3 regions of the Brenneria nigrifluens DSM 30175 genome follow, and region 1 is predicted to be linked to each of the others. Evidence: predicted binding sites of a transcription regulator. Region 1 holds the regulator's gene; each other region holds the start of a gene.
The links. Region 1 encodes PhoB, which activates phosphate uptake and scavenging genes when phosphate is short. Its sites were predicted from a motif close to CTGTCATAAAACTGNCNNAT; they were not measured.
Positions count from the first base shown of each region.

Region 1 (3,283 bases):
TTACCGGACTGATACTGCAAGCGGGCCTGCTTGATTGCCGCCGGGCGCAGCAAACTGCCGACGACGTCGGCACGGAATGGGGGAAGTGTTTTAGCCATGGTCGCTCCTGGTTGCCGGCCCGCGCCCTGATGGGCGATGGCGGCGAAATAGTGGAATAATGGACAGCGTGCGTGATAGTCACCGACGGCAACTATTCAGACATCTGGACGTCTAAATTCCCCGTATGCTGCCACGCGCCCTGTTCCCCGGCAATTGAAGAATTTTCACCGTGATTGAATAAATTTCAAGTTTATGCCCAACCCCCCGGCTCAAGGTTGAGCAATGGCGTCCGCCTCCGTCAGGCTGAGGGTTTCACGGTATTTTCAGCCGCGGAGGCAGGCGCAATCAGCCGATTAGGCAGCGTAAACACAAAGCGGGAACCGGCTCCCTCCTCACTGAGGATCTCCAGCCGGGAATCATGGTGGCTGAGCGCGTGTTTGACAATCGCCAGTCCTAACCCGCTGCCGCCGGTCTGGCGCGAACGCGCCTTATCGACGCGATAAAAGCGCTCCGTCAGGCGCGGCAGATGTTCAGCGGCGATCCCCGCCCCGTTGTCGCTCACCTGAAACTGCGCGCCCTGCGGCGTTTTCTGCCAGCAAACCTCAATGCGCGTGCCCGGCGGCGTATGGTTAACGGCATTGTAGACCAAATTGGAAACCGCGCTGCGCAGCTGTTCTTCGTTGCCGAAAATCTGCAGCCGCTCATTCACCCGAAAAACCAGCTCGTGGCGATCCTGACTCAGCGCCTGGGCTTCACGCTGCAAGACGCGCAGCATCAGCGGCATATCCACCTTCTCGTTCAGATCGATCGCCGCCGCCGCTTCGATACGCGATAACGTCAGCAGCTGTTTTACCAGTCCGTCCATACGCCGCGTCTGCTCCTGCATGGTATTCAGCGCCTTGCTGCGCAGGGCGTTGTCCAGCGTTTCATCCTGCATCATCTCCAGATAGCCCTGCAATACCGTCAGCGGGGTACGCAGCTCATGGCTCACATTGGCGAAAAAGTTGCGTCTGGCGCCTTCCAACTGGTGCATCTGCGTAATATCGCGCGCCACCATCAGCAGTTGCCCTTCCGAATAGGGCATCACGCGGAATTCAACGTGGTGGGCGTTATTTAGCTGCAGCGTTAGCGGACGGCTGAAATCCCGCCTTTTCATATAGTCGGCGAATTCGGGATAACGCAGCAGGTTGAGGATATTCTGCCCGTTATCTTCCGGCCAGCGGAAACTGAGCAGGTGTTGCGCCAGATGATTACACCAGAAAATGGCGCCCTCTTCGGTGGTGATCACCAGCGCATCCGGCAAGGATTCGGCGCCGCTGCGAAAACGCTTAATCAACAACGCCAGCTCGCGCCGCCGCCGCCGGTTGCGCAGTTGCATCTGATAAAGACCGTAGAACAGCGGTTCCCAGCTCCAGCGTCCGGGCGGCGGGGTCATGCTGCGATCGACCCAAAGCCAGTAGGAGAGTTTAAGCTGGTTATAAAAATTCCAGCACAGCGCCGCCAGAACGGCGGCTAACAGAAACCAGGGCAGATAGCCGAAGATCAATCCCAGTAACAGCGCGGGCAGACAAAAAAAAGCCAGCTCCAGCGCCAGCCTTTTCCATGAGAGAGGTTCTAGCACGTTAATGTTTCTCCGCTACGACGACCTTCAATAACGCGTTGAAAAACGATACCCCGTTCCCCGAACGGTCTGCACCATTTTATCATGCCCGCTGGTTTCCAGCGCCTTGCGCAAGCGGCGGATATGCACATCAACGGTACGATCTTCAACATAAACGTTAGTGCCCCACACATGATTCAGCAACTGCTCGCGGCTGTAAACCCGCTCAGGATGCGTCATAAAGAAATGCAGCAGTTTAAATTCCGTGGGCCCCATATCCAGCGCGAGCTCTTCCGTCGTCACCCGGTGGGAGGAGGGATCGAGGCTCAATCCGCGCATTTCAATCACCTCTTCAACCGCCATCGGCGAAATGCGGCGCATCACCGCCTTAATGCGCGCCACCAGTTCCTTGGGGGAAAACGGCTTGGTAATGTAATCATCCGCGCCGACTTCCAGCCCGCGCACGCGGTCCTCCTCTTCGCCGCGCGCGGTCAGCATCATGACCGGTATATCGCGGGTAAGCGCCTCGCGTTTCATATGCTTGATAAACTGCAGACCCGAACCGCCCGGCAGCATCCAGTCCAGCAGCACCAGCTCTGGAAAAGGCTCCGACAGTTGCGTTACCGCGCTGTCATAATCTTCGGCCTCGACTGGCTGATAACCATTCTGCTCCAGTACGAAGCATACCATTTCCCGAATCGGTGCTTCATCTTCCACGACCAATATGCGTCTAGCCATCATTAATCCTGCCATTAATCATCGTCGCCGTTGCATGCGGGAGGCATTATGCGTCAGTTTTGTGACAGATTTATTAAAAGCATTTTTTCAATCCCGCACAATAACAGTCCGACGCATTTTCGAGCCGCTTTCCAAACTTTCGGTTTTCGCCACGACACTGCCCCGATGGCTGTTTATAATCAAGCGCATTGCGATTACATGCCGTTCAGGGAGTTCCATGCGTATTATCCACACCGCCGACTGGCATCTGGGGCAGTATTTTTACACCAAAAGCCGGGCGGCCGAACATCAGGCTTTTCTGCACTGGCTGCTGGAACAGGTCGAACAGCAGCAGGCGGATGCGGTAATAGTAGCAGGGGATATCTTTGATAACGGTTCGCCGCCGAGCTATGCGCGGGAAATGTACTACCGCTTTGTGGTCGATATGCAGCGCACCGGCTGCCGGCTGGTGGTGCTGGGAGGTAACCATGATTCTGTCGCCACGCTGAACGAATCGCGGGATCTACTGGCCTGCCTCAATACCCGGGTTATCGCCAGCGTCGACGGCGACGTCGACAAACAGGTGCTGGTGCTGGAAAACCGCCGGAATCAGCCCGCTGCCCTGCTGTGCGCCATCCCTTTTTTACGCCCGCGCGATCTGATCGCCAGCCAGGCCGGGCAATCCGGAGATGAAAAACAGCAGGCCTTGCTGGACGCCATCACCACGCATTACCGCCAGTGTTACCAGTCGGCCTGCCGGCAGCGCGATATTCTGGGGCTGCCGCTGCCCATCATCGCCACCGGGCACCTGACCACCGTCGGCGTCACCGCCTCCGATTCCGTACGCGATATCTATATCGGTACGCTGGATGCGTTTCCGGCGCAGGCTTTTCCACCGGCGGACTATATCGCCCTCGGCCATATTCA
Region 1 is NZ_CP034036.1:3,630,884-3,634,166, forward strand. Features, by position in the region: gene EH206_RS17040 (cobalamin-independent methionine synthase II family protein) at 1-98, opposite strand, end outside; gene phoR (phosphate regulon sensor histidine kinase PhoR) at 338-1,660, opposite strand; gene phoB (phosphate response regulator transcription factor PhoB) at 1,688-2,377, opposite strand; gene sbcD (exonuclease subunit SbcD) at 2,595-3,283, shown strand, end outside.

Region 2 (3,283 bases), 1.2 Mb from region 1:
GGGCATATACAGCGATATGCTGTCCAACTGGTAGGTATTGCCGATAATAAAGGTGACCGCCATGGTTTCGCCCAGCGCGCGACCCAGCCCCAGCATAATGCCGCCAATCACCCCGTTCTTGGTATAAGGCAGAACGATACGCCAGATAACTTCCCAGGTGGTGCAGCCAATACCGTAGGCGGACTCTTTCATCATCACCGGCGTCTGTTCAAACACGTCGCGCATCACCGCCGCGATGTACGGAATAATCATGATGGCCAGAATCACCCCGGCGGCAAGAATGCCGATGCCGAACGCCGGACCGGAGAACAGCGCGCCGACAATCGGGATACCGGATAGCACGCTGCCCAACGGCTGTTGGAAATATTTGGCGAACAGCGGTGCAAAAACAAACAGCCCCCACATGCCGTAGACGATGCTGGGGATGGCGGCCAGCAGCTCAATGGCGACGCCCAGAGGACGCCGCAGCCAGCCCGGCGCCAGTTCGGTCAAAAACAGCGCGATGCCGAAACTGATGGGTATGGCGATAATCAGGGCGATCAGCGAGGTGACCACGGTGCCGTAGATCGGCACCAGGGCGCCGAATTGCTCGGCCGGCGCATCCCAGTCTTTGGTCCACAGAAAGGAAAAACCAAATTTTTCGATGCTGGGCCAGGAGGCCACAATCAGGGAAACAATAATGCCCCCTAACAACAACAGCGTCACCAGAGCGGCCAGTTTCACCAGCGCGCCAAAAATGATATCGCCATGTTTCCCGGGGGCTTTGATAGTTGGCTTATACTCAGCCATGCGTCTCTCTTCTCAATTTAACCGCGTTTGATACCAAAGTGCCGTGGGGCAAAGAGGTCATCAAACCTCTTTGCCCCATTATCAATCCAGCAGCAACTTAGCTAACGGCCTTGCGATCAAACACAAGGAACCAGGTACGATTTTAGTACAATTATGCTTAATGCAATTGTTTTTAATACTAATTATTTGCAATTCCGGTTATTTTTAATACAGCGCCTTACCGCTGCCGTCTTTAATATTGGCCTTCCAGGCGGCGCGGATCTGCTCTACCACTTCAGTGGGTAAAATAGCATAATCCAGCGCCGTTGCCTCATCGCCGCCTTTGGTATAAGCCCAGTCAAAGAACTTCAGCACTTCAGCGCCCAGCTCGGCTTTCGGCTGCTGTTTCTGCACCAGAATAAAAGTGGTTGAAGAGATCGGCCAGGCATTCTCGCCTTTCTGGTTAGTCAGATCCTGAGCGAAAGAGGTGTTCCAGTCTGCGCCTTTGGCCGCATTACTGAAACTTTCCCCGGTCGGGCTGACGACTTTGCCGTCCGCGGAAACCAGTTTGGTGTAGGCCAGGTTATTCTGCTTGGCGTACGCGTATTCAACGTAGCCAATGGAACCCGGCAGACGCTGAACGAAGGCGGCAATCCCGTCGTTGCCTTTGCCGCCCAGACCGGTCGGCCAGTTAACCGTGGAGCCGGAACCGATTTTTTCCTTCCACTCCGCATTCACTTTCGCCAGGTAGCTGGTGAACACGAAAGAGGTGCCCGAACCATCGGCGCGACGCACCACCGCGATATCCTGATCCGGCAGCTTGGCGTTCGGGTTCAGTTTGGTGATGGCGGGATCGTTCCACTTCTTGATTTTACCCAGGTAGATATCACCCAGCGTTTTACCATCCAGCGTCAGATCGCCGGATTTGATGCCCGGAACATTAACCGCCAGCACCACGCCGCCGATAACCGTCGGAAACTGGAACAGGCCGTCCTGCGCCAGCTTATCGTCGGACAGCGGCGCATCCGTCGCGCCGAAATCCACGGTCTTGGCGAGAATCTGTTTTACGCCGCCTGACGATCCGATGCCCTGATAGTTGACTTTATTACCGGTTTCTTTTTGATAGGAGTCAGCCCATTTGGCATAGACCGGCGCGGGGAATGTCGCACCAGCGCCGGTGAGATTGACGGCGGCAAAGGCGGAAACCGCCGTCAGCGAAAACGCCGCGGCGGCGATACTGGCAATAGTGGTACGCATAAGTTTCATAATCCCTCCTGTGGGATACCCAAAAGTAGTGTCGACCCGGAGTCGTGATTAATCAGAGTGTAGTGTGCAGGAGGAAAAATAGGACAGTTGAGTGACAGTAAAATGTATGTAATATGACAGTTTTATGACAAATAGCAAAATCACGCCCCATTGCGTCATTCCGGCACAGCCGAAACGCTTTCGCATCGCATATCCGGCATCGTATGCGCGGGAACAACAGGGAGACGCCCTTTCCCGCCATCCCATATTTTTATTTCCAGCGGCGGAAAATCAGCGAGGTATTGATGCCGCCGAAGGCGAAGTTATTGGACTGCACATAGTCGGTGTCGATATAACGCGGCTCGCCCATAATATAATCCAGCGCACCGCAGTCTTGCGCCGGCTGCCGCAGGTTGAGTGTGGGGGCAAACCAGCCTTCGCGCATCATTTCAATGCTCATCCAGGCTTCCAGCGCGCCGCAGGCGCCCAGAGTGTGACCGAAATAACTTTTCAGGGAAGAGATCGGCGTCGCGTCGCCGAAAACCGCCGCCGTCGCCAGACTTTCCGCCACGTCTCCGCGATCCGTCGCCGTGCCGTGCGCATTGATATAACCGATATCGCCAGCGCTCAGCCCCGCGCAGCGCAGTGAACCCTCGATACAAATCTGCATGGTTTCGCGCTGCGGCTGAGTGATATGCGCCGCATCGCAGTTGGTAAAGAACCCCACCAGCTCGGCGTAAATGGTCGCCCCGCGCGCCTGCGCATGCTCCAGCTCTTCCAGCACCAGCGTCCCGGCGCCCTCGCCGATCACCAGCCCGTCGCGCCCGGCGTCGAAAGGCGACGGCGTAGTGTGCGGGGCGTCATTGCGCTGGCTGGTGGCGAACAGGGTGTCAAACACCGCCGCCTCCGAAGGGCACAGCTCCTCCGCGCCGCCGGCGACCATCACAGTCTGGTAGCCGTGGCGAATCGCTTCCCAGGCGTAGCCAATCGCCTGGCTGCCGGAAGTACAGGCGCTGGAGGTGGGGATAACGCGGCCGCGCAGGCCGAAGAACAGCCCGGCATTCACCGCCGTGGTGTGCGGCATCATCTGTACATAGGTGGTGCCGGTAATATTATTGGTGTGTTTTTCCGTCAGCATGGTGGCGAAATCGCTCACCGGCCCGGTGCTGCCCGTCGACGAGCCGTAGGCGATGCCGGTTTCCCCGCTGGTCAATACCGGATGCTCCAGCAGACCCGCCTGTTGCAGCGCCAGCTCGGTGGCGCGCGTCGC
Region 2 is NZ_CP034036.1:4,808,999-4,812,281, reverse strand. Features, by position in the region: gene pstC (phosphate ABC transporter permease PstC) at 1-789, opposite strand, end outside; gene pstS (phosphate ABC transporter substrate-binding protein PstS) at 994-2,034, opposite strand; gene EH206_RS22600 (beta-ketoacyl-ACP synthase) at 2,285-3,283, opposite strand, start outside.
Region 2: pstS (phosphate ABC transporter substrate-binding protein PstS) is a predicted target of PhoB. The motif match lies at 2,146-2,165, and genes of this name have one in related genera.

Region 3 (3,283 bases), 1.6 Mb from region 1:
CATACGCTCTCCTCCTATGCGAAAGAAACCCTCAGGCTATTGACCGAAAAGGGGATTCATTTTGTCTTTGCGACGGGGCGGCACCATATGGATGTGGCGCAAATCCGCGACGGTCTGGGCATCAGCGCCTTTATGATCACCTCCAACGGCGCGCGGGTGCACAACACCCGGGGCGATCTGATCTTCAGCCATAATCTGGATCAGGACATCGCCCGCGATCTTTACGGCGTGGCGCACCACAACCCGGATATGCTGACGCACGTTTACCGCGACGATGAGTGGTTTATGAACCGTCAGAGTCCGGAGGAGGAGCGTTTTTTTAAAGAGTCGGTGTTTAAGTACCAACTGTTCGAACCCGGCCTGCTGGAGACCGGTGGCGTCAGCAAGATCTTCTTCACCTGCGATTCCCACGAGCAGTTGCTGACGCTGGAAGAGGCGATCAACGCGCGCTGGGGCGATCGCGTCAATGTGAGCTTTTCCACGCTGACCTGCCTGGAAGTGATGGCCGGCGGGGTATCCAAAGGTCACGCGCTGGAGCAGGTGGCGAAGATCATCGGTTTTTCGCTGCGCGAGTGCATCGCTTTCGGCGACGGTATGAACGACTACGAAATGCTGTCGATGGCGGGCAAAGGCTGCATCATGCAAAACGCCCATCAGCGTTTGAAGAATTTGCTGCCTGAGCTGGAGGTGATCGGTAGCAACGCGGAAAGCGCGGTGCCGAACTACCTGCGGGATTTGTTTCTGAGATAACGCTTTTCTCTGTCGAGAGAAAGGCGGCGTCGACGGGACGCCGCCAGAGGGATGCTTACAAAACGGGATTATGCCTGCCTGGCTAACTCTTCCTTATGCTTTTTCTCACTGAACATCACTATGATAAGCAAAGCCACCGCCAGAATACTGCCGCCGATCATCACCATAAAGCCGCCGTCCCAGCCGAAAAAGTCCACGGTGTAGCCGACGATGGCGCTGGCGGCGACGGAACCGCCGAGATAACCGAACAGACCGGTGAACCCAGCCGCCGTGCCCGCGGCTTTCTTCGGCGCCAGTTCCAGCGCATGCAGGCCGATCAGCATCACCGGTCCGTAGATCAGGAAGCCGATGATAATCATGCACGCCATATCCACATGCGGATTGCCCGCCGGGTTCATCCAGTATACGACGGTGGCGATGGTGACCAGGGTCATAAAGAACACGCCGGTTGCGCCGCGGTTGCCTTTAAACACCTTGTCGGACATCCAGCCGCACAGCAGCGTGCCGGGAATGCCTGCATATTCGTAGAAGAAATAGGCCCAGGAGGATTTGTCCAGCGCGAAATGTTTTACCTCTTTCAGATAGGTCGGAGACCAGTCGAGAATGCCATAGCGCAGCAGGTAAACAAATACGTTGGCGATGGCGATGTACCACAGCAGCCGGTTGGGAAAAACGTACTGCATAAAGATTTGCTTTGCGGTCAGCTCCTCTTCGTTTTTCTCATTATAATCAACAGGATAGTCGTTTTTATACTCTTCGATCGAGGGTAAGCCGCAGGATTGCGGCGTATCTCGCATCAGGGCAAAAGCGATCAGCGCGACCAGAATGGCGGCAAACGCGGGCATATACAGGGCGGCTTTCCAGTCGTTAAACCAGGCCATCCCCAGCAGAAACAGCAGCGGTGGAATACCGCCGCCGACGTTATGCGCGCAGTTCCAGATGGAAACGATGCCGCCGCGTTCCTTTTTCGACCACCAGTGCACCATGGTGCGTCCGCACGGCGGCCAACCCATGCCTTGAAACCAGCCGCACAGGAACAGCAGCACGAACATGATCGCAATGCTGGAGGTGGCCCAGGGCACGAACCCCATAAACAGCATGACCGCCGACGCCAGTATCAGGCCCGCGGGCAGGAACACGCGCGGATTGGAGCGGTCGGAGACCGAACCCATGATAAATTTGGAAAAGCCGTAGGCGATCGAAATGCCGGATAGCGCGAAACCGAGATCGCCGCGCGAGAACCCTTGTTCGATCAGGAATGGCATCGCCAGAGCGAAATTTTTGCGCACCAGATAGTATGCGGCATAGCCAAAGAAGATGCCCATGAAAATTTGCCAGCGCAGACGACGATACAGTGGATCGACCCGATCTGCCGCGACGCGGGGCTGGTGTGTGGCGGGTTTAAAAATACTCAGCATTGCTGTCTCCAATACGCCCAAAAACGATAATTTTTTGTTCTATAACGAAGGTGATTTTATTTAATTCCGCCCTTTTCATCTGTGAGTTATCGCTCAAATGTTACATTTTTATGAAGGTATGACATTTTTCCGTACTTAAATTAACAATGCTTATGCAATTGCGGAATTGATTTTGGTGATGTCAATCACATATATGACTTTTAATGACTATTTCATTTTCGTTTTATGTTCGTTTTTGCTCTTTATCAAACGTTAACCTTATATTTTGTGTCCCAATAGCACTATGTAACGAGTCGCAGATAAGAGGGCGTATGCAAAATAGTGGGTCATACCGGGAAACCGACGTCATTGTGATTGGCGGTGGGGCGACGGGCGCGGGAACCGTACGGGATTGCGCGCTGCGGGGGTTACGCTGCCTGTTGATCGAACGCTTTGACATCGCCACCGGCGCCACCGGGCGCAACCATGGTTTGTTGCACAGCGGATCGCGCTATGCGGTGACGGACGGCGAGTCCGCGCGTGAATGTATTGAAGAAAACCAGGTGCTCAAACGCATAGCCCGCCACTGCGTGGAACCGACGGACGGCCTGTTTCTGACCTTGCCGGAAGACGATCTCGCCTATCAGGGCCAATTTATCGCCGCCTGCCGACAGGCGGGGATCAACGCCCAGGCGATTGATCCCCAGGAGGCGCTGCGTCTGGAGCCTGCCGCCAACCCGACGCTGATTGGCGCGGTTCGGGTGCCGGACGGCACCATCGATCCTTTCCGCCTGACCTCGGCCAATATCATCGACGCCGCTGAGCACGGCGCCGAGGTGCTGACTTATCATGAGGTTATCGGTTTGATCCGCCAGGGCGACCGCATCACCGGAGTGCGCGTTTTCGACCATAAAAACGCCGTCGCCGTCGAGATACACGCCCAGGTGGTGGTCAACGCCGCGGGTATCTGGGGACAACATATCGCCGAGTATGCCGATCTGCGCGTACGCATGTTCCCGGCGAAAGGGGCGCTGCTGATTTTGGGACACCGCATCAACAACATGGTGATTAACCGCTGCCGCAAACCGGCCGATGCCGACATTCTGGTGCCGGGAGACACCATTTCTCTGATCGGC
Region 3 is NZ_CP034036.1:341,202-344,484, forward strand. Features, by position in the region: gene yigL (sugar/pyridoxal phosphate phosphatase YigL) at 1-750, shown strand, start outside; gene glpT (glycerol-3-phosphate transporter) at 819-2,168, opposite strand; gene glpA (anaerobic glycerol-3-phosphate dehydrogenase subunit A) at 2,480-3,283, shown strand, end outside.
Region 3: glpT (glycerol-3-phosphate transporter) is a predicted target of PhoB. The motif match lies at 2,266-2,285, and genes of this name have one in related genera.